DNA from 3 places in the Roseburia yibonii genome. Region 3 is predicted to be linked to each of the others. Evidence: predicted binding sites of a transcription regulator. Region 3 holds the regulator's gene; each other region holds the start of a gene.
What was found. Region 3 encodes Rex, which represses fermentation and respiration genes when NADH is low (regulators of the CRP and FNR family bind a similar motif). Its sites were predicted from a motif close to ATTGTTAANTANTTAACAAT; they were not measured.
Positions count from the first base shown of each region.

Region 1 (6,060 bases), on a different contig from region 3:
AGGCTGCCTGCACAAAGGAAAAAGATACGATCTGGGATGAGACCAAGCGTTTTGTCAATCCGTCCCGTATCTATGTCGATCTTTCCGATAAGCTCTACCGCCTGAAACACGACCTGTTAAATGATATGAGTGAAAGCTGACCGCTATGCCGCCACTAAAAGACCGGGTACCCGGACGAACCTTTTTCCCGTTCGTCCGGATCCCCGGTCTTTTTCTTACTTAATTAAATCCCACGACCTTCTGCGTGATCTTATATGCCGCAATGGATATCTTGCGTCCGCCTCTGCCCGGCAGATTCGTGGACTGTCCTAAAATTCCGTTGCGCAGATGATGAAACAGTCTTAAATCCTTCCGCTTGATGTATCCCCACAGTTCGCGCTTTTTCTCCAGATTTTCATCTGTCCCGGAACGGATACACATGACGGTAGAAATGACCGTGATGATCTCAAGGTAATTAAACATATACCCCCGCAGTTTGCGGTTCGTGATCTTCCAGAGATCAAATTCGTCCACCATCAGCTTGTTCACCTTGATCTGCTGATCGATCCGCCCGATCATGACCTTTTCATTGACGGACTGGTCGTCCCTTCCGATAAAATAACGGTAAAAATCCACATCGAGATAGTACATCGTGTTTACCGACGGGAGCGGCTTGTATACAAAAATGTTATCCACATAAAACGTATGCTCCGGCAGCTGTAATCCACACTCCCTGAGCAGTTTGGTACGGTAAATGACCGAATGCATCAGCAGATACTTTCCTTTGGTAAAACGTCTGATATCGCTCCAGGTAAAGATCTCATTCTGCGGAAGCTGCTTGGTGTAACGCATGACCTTTTTGTGCTTCGCGCCCTGCTTTTCATACACAAAATTGCTGATAAACATATCAAGCGTCCTGCTGCCGCCAACGATCTCCTTTAATTTGTCCAAAATCTGATGATAGGCATCTTCATCCACCCAGTCATCACTGTCAACTACCTTAAAATAAAGTCCGGTCGCATTGGCGATCCCGGTATTGACCGCACCGCCATGTCCCGCGTTCTCCTGATGGATCGCTCTTACGATGGTCGGATACTTCTTCTCATATGCGTCCGCGATCTCCGCTGTCGCGTCCTTCGACCCGTCATCCACGATAAGGATCTCCACATCCTCTCCGCCCTTCAACAGGGAATTCACGCATTTTTCCATATAATCCTGTGAGTTATAACACGGAACCGCAATCGATAATATCTTCATTTATCTGCTCCTTAGTTTCTATTTTATTTTATCTTGTCTTACTTACTTATGTCTCTTACTCTTCCATTATACACAGACCTGTCGCAATCTCAAAACTATTTTTTCTTATAAATTTCTTAACAGCTTCCCATTTGTTCATATTTTATTTACACAAATATCATAAACTCAACATACCCTCTTCATATCTTCCAGATATAGTAAGAGCATAGAAAAAAAGCCGAATGATATGACATCATTTATACTTTTTCATAGACCTTGCATTGATATGCAAGGTTCCTCCCAAAAATAATGAGTTGCTTTTTCATACATAATTCTTTTCATAGGAAAGAGGTCGCCGCTTTGGCGATCTTTTTTATTACTGATCCGTATCCGCCGAAAAGCGGTCATTTCCGAGCCGCAGGTTCATGTACTTTGTATATGCCGCAAATGCCGCCGGGATCGGATAGCGCTTCTCGGAGTCCTCCACTTCCACGAAAAGCAGACCGGACTGTTCCGTCTCAAGTTCCGACACCCGAACCATATATCCGGTCATATGCCATTCGATATGCGAAAAAATATGCTTGGCATCCTCAAGCTTTTCGATGTGTACCGGCACAAGATCCTGCTCCCGCACATAGGAAAGCACTTCTTCCTCGCTCAGATGCCCCGCAAGATTTGGAAATTCATAAAGTCCCGCGAGCAGTCCCTTTGCCCCGCGCTTGTGGAGCACGATCCGCTCTCCGTCACGGATGATAAGAACCGTCTTCTCCTCGATCCGGCGCGGCTTTGCCCTGGATTTCACCGGAAGCGTCTGCCAGATGCCCTGCTTTCTTGCTTCACAGAAGCTCTCCCACGGACACTGCGCGCAGTGCGGCTCTCCGTTTGGCAGACAGACCGTCGCTCCAAGCTCCATTAACGCCTGGTTGAACGCGCCCGCCGCGTCTTTGGGGATCACAGCGAGCAGTTCCTTTTCCACTCTGCTTTTTACACTCTGTTTCATGATATCCGAATCGTCCGCCGTCACCCGCATGATAACCCGCAGCACATTCCCGTCCACCGCCGGGACCGGGATCCCGTAGGCGATCGACGCGACCGCGCCCGCCGTATAGGATCCGATCCCTTTTAATGTAAGAAGCTTTTCATAATCCGCTGGCAGTCTGCCGTCATACTCCTCCATCACCGTGCGCGCCGCCGTCTGCATATTGCGCACACGGTTGTAATAGCCAAGCCCTTCCCAGAGCTTTAACAGCCGCTCCTCACTGCACGCCGCGAGCGCCGCCACATCCGGCAGCTCCTTCGTAAATCGCTCAAAATATGGTTTTACCGCTTCCACCCTGGTCTGCTGCAGCATGATCTCCGACACCCAGACACGATACGGCGTCGGCTCCTCCCGCCACGGCAGGACTCTCGCATGCCCGGCGAACCAGGACAGCAGCGGTTTTTCGATCTGCTTTAAATCAAATTCCTGTCTCATTGTTTCCTTCTTAAATCTTTCTTCCTCGTTCTTTTTTGTCATTATACTACACTTTTCCTCTTCCTACTATACAAAAAACCCGGTAAAGTATGGCAAAAGAGATTGACAAAAGTTTATCAAAGTTATAAGATGAATTTATATAAACTTGGTCACAAAAACCGAACGAAATCAAAATTTTTTAGGAGGTTTCTACAATGAACAATTTAACATTAGACGTTGAAAACGAAGTTGCAGTCCTTACGATCAACAGACCGAAGGCACTTAACGCTCTGAACTCTGAAACATTAGACGAGCTCACCGAAGTACTTACCGAGATCGAAGGCAGAGACGACATCAAAGTCGTAATCTTAACAGGTGCAGGCGAAAAATCTTTCGTAGCCGGCGCTGATATCTCTGAAATGATCAACTTTACCGCTCCGGAAGCAAGAGCTTTCGGTATCCGCGCATCTGTTCCGTTCTTCAAACTGCAGAACATGCGTCAGGTAACGATCGCAGCTGTAAACGGATTCGCACTTGGTGGTGGATGTGAGATCTCCATGGCATGTGATATCCGTATCGCTTCTGACAACGCCGTTTTCGGTCAGCCGGAATGTGGACTTGGTATCATCCCAGGATTCGGTGGTACACAGAGACTTGCACGTTTAGTTGGTATGGGCAGAGCAAAAGAGATCATCTTTACCTGCAGCAACATTGATGCAGCAGAAGCTTACCGCATCGGTCTTGTAAACAAAGTAGTTCCGCAGGCAGAGCTTATGGATACTGCTAAGAAGATGGCTTCCAAGATCCTTCGTAACGGCAGCTATGCTGTTGCTGTTGCAAAAGCAGCGATCAACAACGGTTACGATATGGACATCAAGAACGCTGTTGAAATGGAAGCAAATCTGTTCGGTGTTGTAAACGATACACACGACAAAAAAGAAGGCATGAGCGCTTTCTTAGAGAAGAGAAAAGAAAAGAACTTCACAGATTTCTAAATCGAAGAAAACTTCACAATAAGGATACAAAGGACCGCTTGCTTTTTGCTGGCGGTTCTTTTACAATTATTTTTAAATAAGGAGGAAATTGTTCATGTTAGAAACAACCATTGGATTTATCGGATGTGGAAATATGGGAAGCGCCATGATCGGCGGTATCACAGGCTCCGGTCTGGTGCCGGCATCAAAAGTCATCGCGAGTGCCCATACCTCTGCTACCGTAGAAAAGATAAAGGATCAGTTTGGAATCCGCACCACGTTAGACAACCAAACAGTCGCCAAAGAGGCAGACATCTTATTCCTTGCTGTCAAACCTTATCTCTATGCGGAAGTGATAAAGGAAATCAAAGATGTGGTTTCCGAAGACGCCGTGATCGTAGCGATCGCCGCCGGACAGTCCATCGAAAAGATCGAGGGCTGTTTCGGACATCCGGTGAAACTTGTGCGCTCCATGCCAAACACCCCTGCCATGGTCTTAGAGGCAATGTCCGCACTCACACCGAATGACAATGTGACACCGGAAGAACTCGATACGGTCATCTCCATTTTCAACAGTTTCGGAAAATGCGAGGTCGTCCCGGAAACACTGATGGATGCCGTGACCGGAGTCAGCGGATCCTCCCCTGCCTATGTCTATATGTTCATTGAGGCGATGGCTGACGCTGCTGTATGGGACGGCATGCCACGCGCACAGGCTTACAAATTTGCCGCACAGTCTGTCCTCGGCGCAGCAAAGATGGTGCTTGAGACCGGCAAACATCCGGGTGAATTAAAGGATGCCGTATGCTCCCCGGGCGGAACCACGATCGCCGCAGTCGCAGCCCTGGAAAAACAGAATCTGCGCAGCACGGTCATGAACGCACAGCATGCATGCACGGAGAAATCAAAAGAAATGAGCAAATAATCTGATATAAAGTCAGATGTTACCAGAATGGAGGTTATACTATGTGGGCTGAAACAAGTGTATTTTACCAGATCTATCCGCTCGGCTTTTGCGGCGCGCCGTTTGAAAATGACGGTGTTCCAAAAAACCGTATCGCAAAGGTTGATGACTGGATCCCCCATATCCAAAAACTTGGCGCGAACGCGATCTATTTTTCCCCGGTCTTTGAATCCGATACGCACGGCTATAACACCAGGGATTACAAAAAGATCGATGTGCGCCTCGGCACCAACGAGGACTTTAAGGCAGTCTGCGACCATCTGCATGACGCCGGGATCAAAGTCGTCTTAGACGGTGTCTTTAACCATGTGGGACGCGGATTTTTCGGTTTTCAGGATGTATTAAAAAACCGTGAGAACTCTCCGTATAAAGACTGGTTTTTCATCCATTTTGACGGAAATTCCAACTACAACGACGGACTCTGGTATGAGGGCTGGGAAGGCAACTTTGATCTTGTCAAATTAAATCTTCGGAATGAAGAGGTGGTTTCCTATCTGTTTTCCTGTATCGAATACTGGATCTCCTATTTTGATATCGACGGGCTCCGGTTAGATGTGGCTTACTGTCTGGATCATGATTTCTTACGGCGGCTGCGTGCCTTCTGTGATTCCAAGAAGCAGGATTTTTTCCTGGTCGGAGAAACTCTGCACGGCGATTACAACCAGATCATGAACGACGCAATGCTGCACTCCGTGACAAACTACGAGTGCTACAAGGGGCTTTATTCCAGCTTTAACTGCATGAACATGTTCGAGATCAACCACTCCCTGCTCCGCCAGTTCGGACCGGAAGACTGGACACTCTACAAGGGAAAACATCTGCTCAGTTTTGTCGATAACCATGATGTCACCCGCGTGGCAAGTATCTTAAACAACGAAAAACATCTGCCGCTCATCTATGCGCTGATGTTTTGCATGCCGGGCATCCCATGTGTCTACTACGGCAGCGAATGGGGGGCAAAGGCAAGAAAAGAGGACGGTGATCCGGCACTTCGCGCCTGCTTTGACGCACCGGTGGAAAATGAGCTGACCACTTACATCTCCCGGCTCGCCGCGATCAAGAAAGCGTCTGACGCTCTAAATTACGGAAACTTCCGCTCCGTCCTGCTCACCAACAAGCAGTGCATCTTCGAGCGGAAAACCGGTTCAGAGCGCGTCCTGCTTGCGCTGAATGCGGATGAAGCTCCGTTTGATGCGCATTTCGATGCCGGCTGTGGGCGTGCCGAAGAACTGATCTCGCAGACCACACACGATTTTGGCGGCGGCACCACGCTTGCCCCTTACACGGCTTATATCTGGAAAATGGAAACTGTATAACAATGAAAAAAGCGGAGACGTTTTAAAAACGCCTCCGCTTTTTCCCGGCTGTCCGCTCCTGCTACCACTCGCAGAGCACCTCATCATAAAGACAGTCTAAAAACCGCTTTACCAGTTTTTCCATATTATCAAAATAGA
Region 1 is NZ_JACOQH010000005.1:175,898-181,957, forward strand. Features, by position in the region: gene H8Z76_RS08695 (nicotinate phosphoribosyltransferase) at 1-140, shown strand, start outside; gene H8Z76_RS08700 (glycosyltransferase family 2 protein) at 220-1,236, opposite strand; gene mutY (A/G-specific adenine glycosylase) at 1,592-2,689, opposite strand; gene H8Z76_RS08710 (enoyl-CoA hydratase-related protein) at 2,884-3,663, shown strand; gene proC (pyrroline-5-carboxylate reductase) at 3,758-4,567, shown strand; gene H8Z76_RS08720 (alpha-amylase family glycosyl hydrolase) at 4,609-5,922, shown strand; gene H8Z76_RS08725 (hypothetical protein) at 5,984-6,060, opposite strand, start outside.
Region 1: a site for Rex is predicted at 2,791-2,810, ahead of H8Z76_RS08710 (enoyl-CoA hydratase-related protein). Genes of this name have one in related genera too.

Region 2 (6,060 bases), on a different contig from region 3:
CAGCGCCAGCAGTCGGTGAGATAGGAGTCAACGACACCGGAGACTTCACCGAGTTCGATCGTCACACTTGAAATGGAAGTCAGATTGTTTTCTCTGCCGACAGCAAGCAGGCTGTCGGCAATGTGAAATACGATACCAAGTTCATGCATTATTCTTCATCCTTTTTACGGAATTTGATCTTCATCTCACGTTTTAACATGTAAGGCAGGATAGCCTTCATCTTGTCTTCGGATTTTACCATCTTGCTGCAGCCCGGAAGCTCACGGTTTAAGTGGATGGCATCAAACGCGCATTTGGTCGTGCAGATACCGCAGCCGATACACTTATTCGGATCCACAACGGAAGCACCACAGCTTAAGCATCTTGCGGTTTCCGCTTTTACCTGTTCTTCGGTAAACGGAAGCTTCGCGTCACGGAAGGAGGTGTGGCTGTCAATCGAAGCGTCCACGCCGGGAACCTGTCTGGAACCGCTGTCATAGCTTCCCAGCTTGAGATTGTCTTTGTCAAGCTCCACAAATTTGCGTCTGTTTCTGCCGATCACAAGGCTGCTATGCGGCTGTACAAAGCGGTGGATCGAAATGGCGCCTTCTTTTCCGGCTGCGATCGCGTCGATCGCGAATTTCGGCCCGGTGTATACATCACCGCCGGCAAAAATATCCGGTTCCGCGGTTTGGTAGGTGAGCGGATCCGCGACGATTCCGTTTCCGCGTCCAAGCTCGACTTTGGTGCCGTCTAAGAGATTTCCCCATTTGATGCTCTGACCGATACTTAAATATACGTTCTCACATGGAACGGTGATCGTATCGTCTTCGTCAAAGGTCGGGTTGAACCTTCCGTCATAATCCTTGACGGAGAGACATTTTTTAAATACCACACCGGTCACTTTTCCGTTTTCGGTGAGGATTTCCTTCGGACCCCATCCGCACTGTAAGTTTACGCCTTCCTCCAAAGCCTCTGCAACTTCTTCATCGGCAGCCGGCATTTCGTCTCTGGATTCGAGACAGAACATGCTGACTTCGGAAGCACCGCAGCGGGTGTTGGTGCGGGCAACATCGATCGCAACATTACCGCCGCCGATCACAACGCTGCGTCCGTTGATCGCATAGGATTCGTTTTCGGTCGTAGTATGTAAAAGCTCTACCGCAGACATCACACCTTCGGCATCTTCGCCCGGAATGTTGAGCGCGCGGCTGCCCTGACAGCCGATCGAGATGTAGAAAGCTTCATAACCCTGTTCGCGCAGGGAAGCGATCGTTACATCTTTGCCGACTTCCACGCCGCATTTGATCTCCACGCCCATTTCCTTTAAGACATCGATCTCTGCCGCAACGACATTCTTTTCGAGCTTGAAGGAAGGAATACCATATACTAACATTCCGCCGGGCAGCGGGTTTTTCTCAAATACGGTCGGATGATATCCTTTTTCCGCGAGGTAGAACGCGCAGCTGAGACCGGCAGGGCCGCCTCCGATGATCGCGATCTTCTGCGGGAACGTGCCGCGGTTTGACGGCTGTACGACCGGCGGGATATAACGGTGTTCGGCGTTTAGATCCTGTTCCGCGATATATTTCTTTACCTCATCGATCGCAACAGAGCGGTCGACGGTTCCGCGTGTGCAGGCATCCTCACATCTGCGGTTACAGATGCGTCCGCAGACAGCCGGGAACGGATTTTCCTTTTTGATCAGGGCGAGCGCATCACGGTATCTTCCCTGCGCAGCCAGTTTTAAGTAGCCCTGGATACCAATGTGAGCCGGACAGGCGGTCTTACATGGCGCAGTACCGGTGTCGTAGCAGTTGATCCGGTTGTTGTCGCGGTAGTCCTCGTCCCATTTCTCCGGGCCCCATTTGGTGGCATCCGGAAGCTCGTGTTTCGGATAAACGACCGGGCCTTCCTTGGTGCAGAGCTTCTGACCGAGCTTTACAGCTCCTGCCGGGCAGTATTCCACACAGCGTCCGCAGGCAACACAGTTCTCGGTCTCGACCTTTGCCACATAAGCGGAGCGGGAGAGGTTCGGTGTATTGAAAAGCTGCGAGGTACGCAGCGCATAACAGACATTGACGTTACAGTTGCAGATCGCGAAGATCTTGTTCTCTCCGTCGATATTTGTGATCTGATGCACAAAACCGTTGTCCTCCGCACGCTGTAAGATCTCCATGACCTCCTCATAGGTCACATAATGGCCGCGGTTCGTCTCAACGAGGTAGTCAGCCATGTCACCGACACCGATGCACCAGTCTTCCGGATCATCGGCACAGCCTTCATCGAAGGTTCTTCTCGACAGACGGCAGGAACAGGGACTTGCCGCGTATTTTCCCTCGTATTTTTTGAGCCAGTGGGAGATATGTTCGATATCCACCGACTGGTTTTCGGAGGAGATTGCTTTCTCGACCGGGATGACATGCATACCGATACCGGCGCCGCCCTGCGGAACCATCGGAGTGACTTTTTCGAGCGGCTCGCGTGACATGCGCTCAAAGAAACGTCCGAGTTCCGGATGTTCGTCCAGCTGTTTCTGGTTCATGTTGGTGAATTCGGCACTTCCCGGAACAAACATCGGAAGAACATACTGTTTTTCGTGTTTCGGGTTTTCCCAGTTGTATTCCAAAAGACCGGCAACGCTCATTTCCTGAAGCAGATCCTCTAATTTCTTTAAATCGGAGGATTTGGTCTTTTTTGCGATCTGTTCTAAGGTCATCGGTTTGCGCACGTCCATTTTGAGCGCAACCTCTGCCATCTCATCGGTGACGATGCAGGCAAGACCCCAGTATTCCGGGTCATCCGGCGTGATCTTGCGGCCGAGACGGTCGGTGATCTTCTGTCCGAGTTTTAAGATCAGCGGACGGAATTCTTTGTTATTTTCATTAGTAAAATCAGCCATTATGCTCTCCACTCCTTTACTTCTTTGGTCAGCCATTCTTTCCATGCATCCATGCCCTCGCCGGTCTTTGCGCAGATCGGAATGACCTTGGCTTTCGGATTGCGCATGTGGATATATTCCTTGCATTTTTCCAGATCAAAGTCAAAATATGGCATGACATCGATCTTGTTGATCAGGACAACATCGCAGACAGAAAACATTAACGGATATTTTAATGGCTTGTCGTGTCCCTCCGGAACGGAGAGGATCATGGCATTTTTTACAGCGCCGGTGTCAAACTCAGCCGGACAGACCAGATTTCCGACATTTTCTAAGATGGCGAGATCGACATCGTCCGTACCGAGTCCCTCCAGTCCCTGTCTTGTCATGGCGGCATCGAGGTGGCACATGCCGCCGGTGTGAAGCTGGATCGCTTTTGCGCCGGTCGCTGCGATCGCCGCCGCGTCAACGTCAGAGTCGATATCCGCTTCCATGACGCCGATCTTAAATTCGTCCTTTAACAGGGCGATGGTCTGACGCAGGGTGGTTGTCTTTCCGGAACCCGGAGAAGACATCAGATTAAGTAAAAAAACGTGCTTTTGCTTCAACAGATCACGCAGTTCGTCCGCCTGCTTGTCGTTGTTCGCAAAAACACTCTGCTTGATTTCGAGTACTTTTACATGATTCATACGATAAACTCCTTATCTGTAGTTGGAACATACCAATACTTTGTTATTATTTTATCATGCATTTGGCATACCGTCAATTTGCCGCAGGGGCATTCTGGTATAAATGTTGAATTTTCACAGTTTTCGGAAGAAAAACAGACTTTGTTTTTAAGGAAAAGTATGATAAACTAAAGTCACTGGTATCTGGTATAACCAGTAGCAAGGAGGGCACTATGAAGTTTGAAAGATTATCTGCGCCGACGTTAAAGAGCCTGTTTGTGAGTCAGCTGCAGGATAAAATATTATCGGGGGAGATCCCGATCGGAACCGCGCTTCCCTCGGAGCGCGAGCTGGCGGCACAGATGCAGGTGAGCCGCGCGGTGGTAAACAGCGGACTCGCGGAACTGGCAGAGGAGGGCTTTTTGGAAATCCAGCCGCGCAGGCGGACGTTCGTCTCTGATTATAGAAGAAACGGGAACATCAGCACGCTGATCGCACTCATGGAGTATCACGGCGGGCGGCTCGGCAGACAGGAAATCCGTTCTATTCTGGAGATCCGGCGCGCGCTGGAACATATGGCTGCGGAGCAGGCAATCTTATGCGCAACGGAAGAAGAACTGAAAGTGCTTGGCAGAAAGCTGGTGGAACTTGCGATGACAGAAACGCCGCAGGCTGCGGCGGAGGCGGCGTTCGCGTTCCAGCATGAGCTTGCGTTTATTTCAAAAAACAGCATCCTGCCGATCTTTTATTCCTCATTCAAACCGGTGGTCATCACGCTCTGGGAGCGGTACTGTAAGCTGTACGGGATTGAGCGCTTAAGCAGAAATACGGAGATCCTCTATAATTACATCTGTGACCGGGACGCGGACGGCGCGTTTTTGTGGATCGATCAGTACCTGGAGATGGCGATCGGCGGAAAAGAACAGATCTACTATGAATAAGAGAGCAAACGTACAGGTCTTGCCGCATAAGATAGCTTTGTGTTATGATGGCATTATAATAAGAAGTAAGAAAGGAGTTCATAGATCATTATGACGGAAATTACATGTGAAGCACTGAACGAAAACGCATTTCAGATGATAGGAAAAGACTGGCTGCTTCTGACAGCGAAAAAGGATGGAAAGGTGAACACCATGACGGCGTCCTGGGGCGGCGTTGGCGTAATGTGGGGCAAACAGGTTGCATTTTTATTCATCCGCCCGCAGCGTTATACCAAGGAATTTGTGGATGCGGCGGCGGAAATGTCGATCAGCGTGCTGCCGGAGGCTTACCGGAAAGAGTTAAATTACTTTGGTACGGTATCCGGCAGAGACGAGGATAAGATCGCAAAATCCGGACTGGGTATCGCAGAGGAAAACGGGGTTCCGTATTTTGCGGACGCGAGACTCGCGTTTATCTGTAAGAAACTGTACGCGCAGCCGTTAGAAGCGGACTGTTTTATCGATAAGAGCAATATCGAGCGCTGGTATCCGGGAAATGATTTTCATACGATGTATGTGGTTGAGATCGAAAAGGTTCTGACCGCGTAAAGATGACCGGATCGTCCTCCCTGATGAAAATTTTTTGATAAAATTTCGTGCTTTTTCGAGCAGATTAACCGGGTAATACGAGACGGACAACGTAGAAAATAGTTAAAATGACGGAAGAAAATGCGCGATCCAAAAATGGATGGATAGATATAAATAAAAAAATGCTGGATCACACATACTTTTATGTGAAAAAGCATGGAGTGAAAATGATTGAAAAATGAGAAAAATATATTTATAATGTATATTCAAGAATGTTAAAAAAATATCAAAATATATATTTATCCAATTTCAGGGAGGAAATTTAGAATGACTAAGAAATTAATCATCGTAACATCACCGCCAGCCTGCGGCAAGACGTATATTTCAAAGGCATTGGCAAAACGCCTGAACCATTGCGTTTATCTGGACAAGGATACACTGATCGTCCTTTCCAAACAGATCTTTAAAGTTGCCGGCGAACCGTACAACCGCAGCAGTGATTTCTTTGAAGAGCACATCCGCAATTACGAGTACGAATGTGTGGTAGATCTGGCATTAGAGGCGCTTGAGTATGATGATATCGTACTGATCAACGCACCGTTCACCAGAGAAGTGCGTGATGTCGCTTATATGGACAACTTAAAAGAACAGCTTGCGAAAAAAGGCGCAACACTTTCTGTGATCTGGGTACAGACAGATCCAAAGATCGTACATGAGCGTATGATCGAACGCAATTCTGACCGTGATACATGGAAATTAGAGCACTGGGATGAGTATATCGCATCCTGTAATTTTAATATTCCGAAAGAACTGGACAATGCGGACAGCAAGGATGGTCTTTTGATCTTTAAGAACAACAACGAAAAAGAATTTGAAGAATCCATGGTAGAAATTACCGGAATTTTGAAAGAGACGATAAGTGCAAGCTAATCTGCTTGCACTTATTGTTTTATCTTATATATAATGTAATAGCAAGAGAAAACAACCTTGACAATTAAATACAGAGCCATCCGGACGCTGTTTT
Region 2 is NZ_JACOQH010000001.1:492,406-498,465, reverse strand. Features, by position in the region: gene H8Z76_RS02385 (hydrogenase maturation nickel metallochaperone HypA) at 1-149, opposite strand, end outside; gene H8Z76_RS02380 (FAD-dependent oxidoreductase) at 149-2,881, opposite strand; gene hypB (hydrogenase nickel incorporation protein HypB) at 2,881-3,549, opposite strand; gene H8Z76_RS02370 (FadR/GntR family transcriptional regulator) at 3,762-4,469, shown strand; gene H8Z76_RS02365 (flavin reductase family protein) at 4,560-5,057, shown strand; gene H8Z76_RS02360 (AAA family ATPase) at 5,364-5,966, shown strand.
Region 2: a site for Rex is predicted at 3,589-3,608, ahead of hypB (hydrogenase nickel incorporation protein HypB). Genes of this name have one in related genera too.

Region 3 (6,060 bases):
GCTCTCTGTCCGTGGATCAGCACCTCTCCCTTATTGGAAAGTCCTCTGGCATATCCGTCCCCGTAGCCAACCGGGATCGTTGCGATCACGCGCTCCGCTTTTGTCGTGTAGATCCCGCCGTAGCTGATCTCGCGTCCCGCTTCCAGCTTTTTGATGAACGCGACATGGCTCTTTAAGGAGAGAACCGGCTGCAGATCAATGCGTTCTTTTTCCACCTCATCGGACGGCCAGAGTCCGTAGAGCGTAATGCCCGCGCGCACGATATCCATATTCGCTTCCGGCATATCTACGATACCTGCGCTGTTTGAACAGTGATGGTAGGAAAAGGTAACGCCCTCTTTTTTGCACAGCTCGATCATACGGTTGAACTCATCCATCTGGTGATGTGCGGAGGTCTTATCCCGCTCATCCGCTCTTGCGAAATGCGTAAAGATCCCCTCCATTATCATATGCGGCATTGCCGCGATCTTTGCAACGGTCTTTGCGCTTTCTTCGTTTACCTGCAAACCGATCCGGCTCATGCCGGTATCCGCCTTGATGTGTACATAGACGTCTTTGCCAAGCCGCCCGGCAACGTCCGATAATTCCTGTGCCATTTCAAGCGTAAATACCGCCGGACGCAGATCATTTTTCACGATGTCCTCATATTCCTCCGGGAAAGTATATCCTAAGATCAGAATCGGCTTTTTGATCCCGTGATTGCGCAGGATCAGTGCCTCTTCCACGGTTGCCGTACAATAACCGAACAGATAATCAAGGGATTCTATTTCTTTTGCGATCGGAACCGCGCCATGTCCGTAGCCGTCCGTCTTGATCACGGCAAATATCTTAGTATCTTCTTTCAATAACGCGTGCATGGCTTCCATATTGTGGTGGATCGCATCCAGATCAATTTTTGCATATACTCTGCTATACATTTTCACTTTTCTCATCCTCGATTTCATTTCTTATATTTCGAATTTTTTCATTACTTTTTTGATTCCTGCCGGCAGATCACCCGCCATCAGGCCGTGATACCCGGTCTTTTTTGCCATGATATCCCCTGCAAGCCCGTGGATACAGACACCAAGCGGTGCCGCCGATTCCGGCTGTATCCCCTGTGCCGTAAGCCCGGCGATCAGTCCGCAGAGCACATCCCCGCTTCCCGCCGTCGCCATGCCATGGTTCCCGGTCAGATTTAAATATGTCTTTCCATAGGGAATGGCACATACCGTCCTCGCGTCCTTTAACACGCATATGACATTGTACGCGCGCGCAAATTCCTCCGCCTGCGCGATCAGGTTATCTTTGACATACGATACCGACGCGCAGGCAAGCCTTGCCATTTCGCCCGGATGCGGTGTCACGATAAGCTCGGTGTGTGGTCTTAACAGGACATTGATATCTTCCGAAAGGATGTTTAAGGCATCCGCATCCATAACGATCGGGACGGCAGCCACCTCAAGCACGGTCTTTACCATTTCCCGTGCCACGGTATCTGTCCCGATCCCGGGGCCGATCGCAACCACATCTGCCCATTTCACAGACGTTATCAGTTCATTCCGGTCAAGCTTCTTTCCCGCATAGGTGGAAAGGATTGCCTCCGGGACTTTGGTAAGCAGTGCCGTGCGGTTTTCCTCCGCGGTAACTACTTTGACCAGTCCGCAGCCCGACGCATACGCCGCCGCAGACGCGAAGACCGCCGCTCCTCCCATATCCGAGGATCCTGCAATCAGAAGCACCTTTCCATAACTTCCTTTATTGGATCTGTTTTCGCGTTTCGGAAGATTCTTTAAATCCTCTTTTTCCAGTGCGAAATAAGAGGGCTTTTTCTCTAACCAGCTCTTTTTTGTGATCCCGATATCACATACAAAAAGCTTTCCGGTATAGTCTGCTCCCGGATATAACAGCTGCCCTAACTTTTTAAACGCGAATGTGACCGTCATATCCGCTTTCACGGCGCAGCCAAGTACCGCTCCATTGTCCGCAGAGATCCCGGACGCAATGTCCACCGCGACAACCGGCACATTTTTTTCATTTATCTTCCGGATCAGATCTGCCGTCTTTCCCTCGATCTGTCTCGAAAGCCCGATCCCGAAGATTGCGTCAACGATCAGTGTATCCGCAGCTTCTTCCCATTCCGTCAGTATCGGGACTCCATAGTTTTCTGCTATGGCAAGCTGGTTTTTCATGCCATCCGAATATGCGTGTGACGCGTCTGCAAGCAGGATACGCGTCGAAACGCCCTGTTCATACAGAATGCGCGCAACGGCTACTCCGTCGCCGCCATTATTTCCGGTCCCGCATACCACAAGCACCTGTGTCGTGTCATACCCCTGCTGTCTGATCTTTTTCACAACCGCAAGCGCCGCCCGCTCCATCAGCACGTCAGATGACATCTTATAAAATTCAATCGTATTTTTGTCGCAGTTTTTCATTTCCCGCGCGTTTACAAGGTATTCCATCCTGTCACCTCTTTAAAAAACGCCCCGCCCTCCGGCGAAGCGTCTCCATCGATCATTCTTTTTCTTCCGGGTCATCGTCAAAATCTCCCCCCGGACTGTGGTATTTCAGATCAAAGATATCGATCACGTCCGCACCGAAGATATCATGCATATACGCATAAAGCTGCCGGTTCATGATCTCCCTGTTCTGCTTGATCACGACATTCTTTTTGATCTCCCGCCTTGTTCTTGCAAGCCAGTCTGACAAAAATTTGATCTGCTCCGCATTGCTTTTCATCTCGCGGTAACAATAATCCATCGTCTCCAACATCAGGGTACGGTTCAGTTCGTCTATTTTTTCAGGGATCTCGTCCAGCTCCTTTTCGCAGGCCGCAATCTTTCCGTTGATCTCATCGATCAGCCTGCGATCCTCCTCCAGTCGTTTTGCCGATACCGTATCTCCCTGATTTTCTTCCGTTCCCTTCATATTCAAAACGATATTGTCCATCAGCGTATTTTTTAATTTTTTCAGATCCTGATATTTCTGATTTGCCCGCGCCTGTTTCGTCAACAGCCCCTTGATCTTATCCTCAAGCCTCTGTACCCGGATAGGTTTTCCGTTTCGTTCAAACAACTGATGCCACTTCTGATCCAGGGTAAGTAACGGCACTTTTTTGCCGGACAATGCTTCTTTAAATTCTTTTTTGTCCCCCATATATCTTTTGCACCTTATGTTTTATTCTTTCGTATGACTCTTTACAATGTTATAAGACAACTGCATCAGGCTATCGGAGAGATGTACATTCTCTACTACAACATTCTCATCCAGCACCTGAAGATCCACATGCGCGAAGTTCCATATTGCATGGATGCCAAGGCTGACTACCAGATCCGCCACCGAATCCGCAGCCTCTTTCGGCATGGTAAGCGTCGCAATATCCACCTTGTGATCTTTCACAAAATCTGCCAGTTCATCTAACATACGCACTTCGATCCCACGGACCAGCGTGCCCTTTAATGCCGGGTTTACGTCAAACAGTCCGATGATCACAAAACCGAGTTTTTCAAATTTTACATAATTTGCCAGTGCCTGACCCAGATTTCCGGCACCGATCACAATGATATTGTGTTTTTCATTCAATCCCAGTATCTTTCCGATTTCTTCGTAAAGATATTTCACGTTATAGCCATAGCCCTGCTGTCCAAAACCGCCAAAATTGTTCAGATCCTGCCGGATCTGGGAAGCGGTGACCTGCATCCTGGAACTCAACTCATTGGAAGAAATACGTTCCACGCCTTCATCGAGCAGTTCTCCCAAATATCTGTAATATCGCGGCATTCTGCGAATTACTGCCTGTGAAATCTCTTTTCCCACGATAGTACCCCCTGACTGGTCATTCCATTGATGTACTTATTATATGTTTTTCCGGTCGGACTGTCAATGTGTCAAAAATTTAACGACAATTTTTTCACAATTTGTTTATCCGAGCTCTGAGGACAATGTCTCCCATTGCTCGTACAGTTCATCCAAAGCCTCCTGCTCCTTTGCGCGCAGGCTGCCAAGTTCATTTAATTTTGCCGAATTGGTTGCGATTGCCGGATCTGCCAGCTTCTCATCGATCTCTGCGATTGCCTGTTCTTTTGCTTCAATGTCCGCCTCTACTTTTTTGATTGCATTTTCCTGTTTGCGGATCCTTGCCTGCTCTTTTTTCTGCTGTTCCCAGTCCATTTTCACGGCACTTGTTTTTTCCGGCACACGCGCTTCCGCCTGCCCGGCAGTTACATGGAACGCCGTCTGTTCCTCACGCTTTTCCAGATAGTAATCGTAATTTCCAATGTAATTGATCACTGTTTTTCCCGTAAGATCCAGGACACGCGTTGCGGTCTGATTGATAAAATAACGGTCATGCGATACGAAAAACACGGTTCCGGTATATTGATTCAGTGCAGATTCCAGAATCTCCTTTGATGTGATATCCAGATGGTTGGTCGGCTCATCGAGGATCAGGAAATTGGCTTCCGAGAGCATCAGCTTCGCAAGGGACACCCGTCCGCGTTCTCCACCGCTCAGGTCACCGATCCGCTTAAACACATCATCCCCGGTAAAAAGGAAAGCGGCAAGGACATTGCGGATCTGCGTATTGTTCAGATACGGATAATCATCCGAGATCTCCTCCACCAGTGTCTTTTCCATATGAAGGACATGGTGCTCCTGATCGTAATAGCCGATGTGAACATTGGTTCCAAGCCGTACTTCTCCGCCATCCGGCGCGATCAGACCGTTTATGATCTTTAACATCGTCGTCTTTCCGGTTCCGTTATTGCCGATCAGCGCCACACGCTCTCCGCGCTTGATTTCAAAATCGATTCCGGAAAACAGGTAATTGCCGTCAAACTGCTTTGCCAGTCCTTCCACTTTCATCACGTCATTTCCACTTACGATATTCGGCTCTAATGTAATGTGGATATCCGTGTTGTCTTCGACCGGTTTTTCCAGGCGTTCCATCTTATCGAGCATTTTTTCACGGCTTTCCGCCCGCTTGATGGATTTTTCACGGTTGAAGGATTTTAATTTTGTGATCACTTCTTCCTGATGTTTGATCTCACGCTGCTGATTGTAATACTGCCGCAGCAGTGCCTCTCTGGCGCTTTTCTTTTTTACGGCGTAGTCGGAATAATTTCCAAGGAAGACCGAAACCCGGTGCTGGAACACCTCGATCACCTTTGTCACGACCCGGTCAAGGAAATACCGGTCATGCGATACGATGATGACTGCCCCTTTATAATTCATCAGATAGGTTTCCAGCCATGCGATTGAATTCATATCCAGGTGGTTGGTCGGCTCATCGAGGAGAATGATATCCGGTTTTGTCACCAAAAGACGTCCCAAAGCGACTCTGGTCTTCTGTCCGCCGGAAAGTTCCGACATTTTCTTGTCAAAATCTTCCTCTCCAAAGCCGAGTCCCTTTAAGACGCCCGTTACTTCACTTTTATACGCATAGCCTTCCTGCAGTTCAAATTCATGGTTCAGTTTATTATAATCGGCAAGCAGTTTTTCCATCTCATCCGCGTCACAGCCATTCATGGCATCTTCCATCGCCCGCAGGCGTTTTTCCATCTCGATCACCGGCTGTTTGACGGAAAGCACTTCCTCGTAGATCGTTTTGTCCGAATCCTGTTCCTGATGCTGTGCCAGATAACCGATCGTCTTTCCCTTCGCAACCGTCACCGTTCCCTCATCCGCATCGATCTCCTGCATGATGATCTTTAACATGGTTGATTTTCCGGCGCCGTTGATCCCGACGATCGCCGCCTTTTCATTTTCCTCGATATGAAAAGACGCGTTTTTTATTATTTCGTCTGTCCCAAAGGATTTACTGATATTCTGACAGGCTAAGATCATAATTTCCTCCTAAAAGGGACATCCCTTCCAGTTAGGAAAGGGATGCCTCTAATGTTTCTCTTATTGCTTTAATAAAATTCTCGCTGTTTAATACGGTCGGATCCTGCAATGAGGTGATCAGTGCCAGATCCTTTGTCATTTTACCAGATTCAATGGTGGTAAGGCAAGCCTTTTCCAGTTTATCTGCAAAATTCACAAGTTCCGGGATCTGATCCAATTCTCCGCGCTTTCTGA
Region 3 is NZ_JACOQH010000002.1:318,148-324,207, forward strand. Features, by position in the region: gene alr (alanine racemase) at 1-923, opposite strand, end outside; gene H8Z76_RS04385 (NAD(P)H-hydrate dehydratase) at 948-2,444, opposite strand; gene H8Z76_RS04390 (hypothetical protein) at 2,497-3,138, opposite strand; gene H8Z76_RS04395 (redox-sensing transcriptional repressor Rex) at 3,160-3,801, opposite strand; gene abc-f (ribosomal protection-like ABC-F family protein) at 3,904-5,826, opposite strand; gene H8Z76_RS04405 (NADP-dependent isocitrate dehydrogenase) at 5,858-6,060, opposite strand, start outside.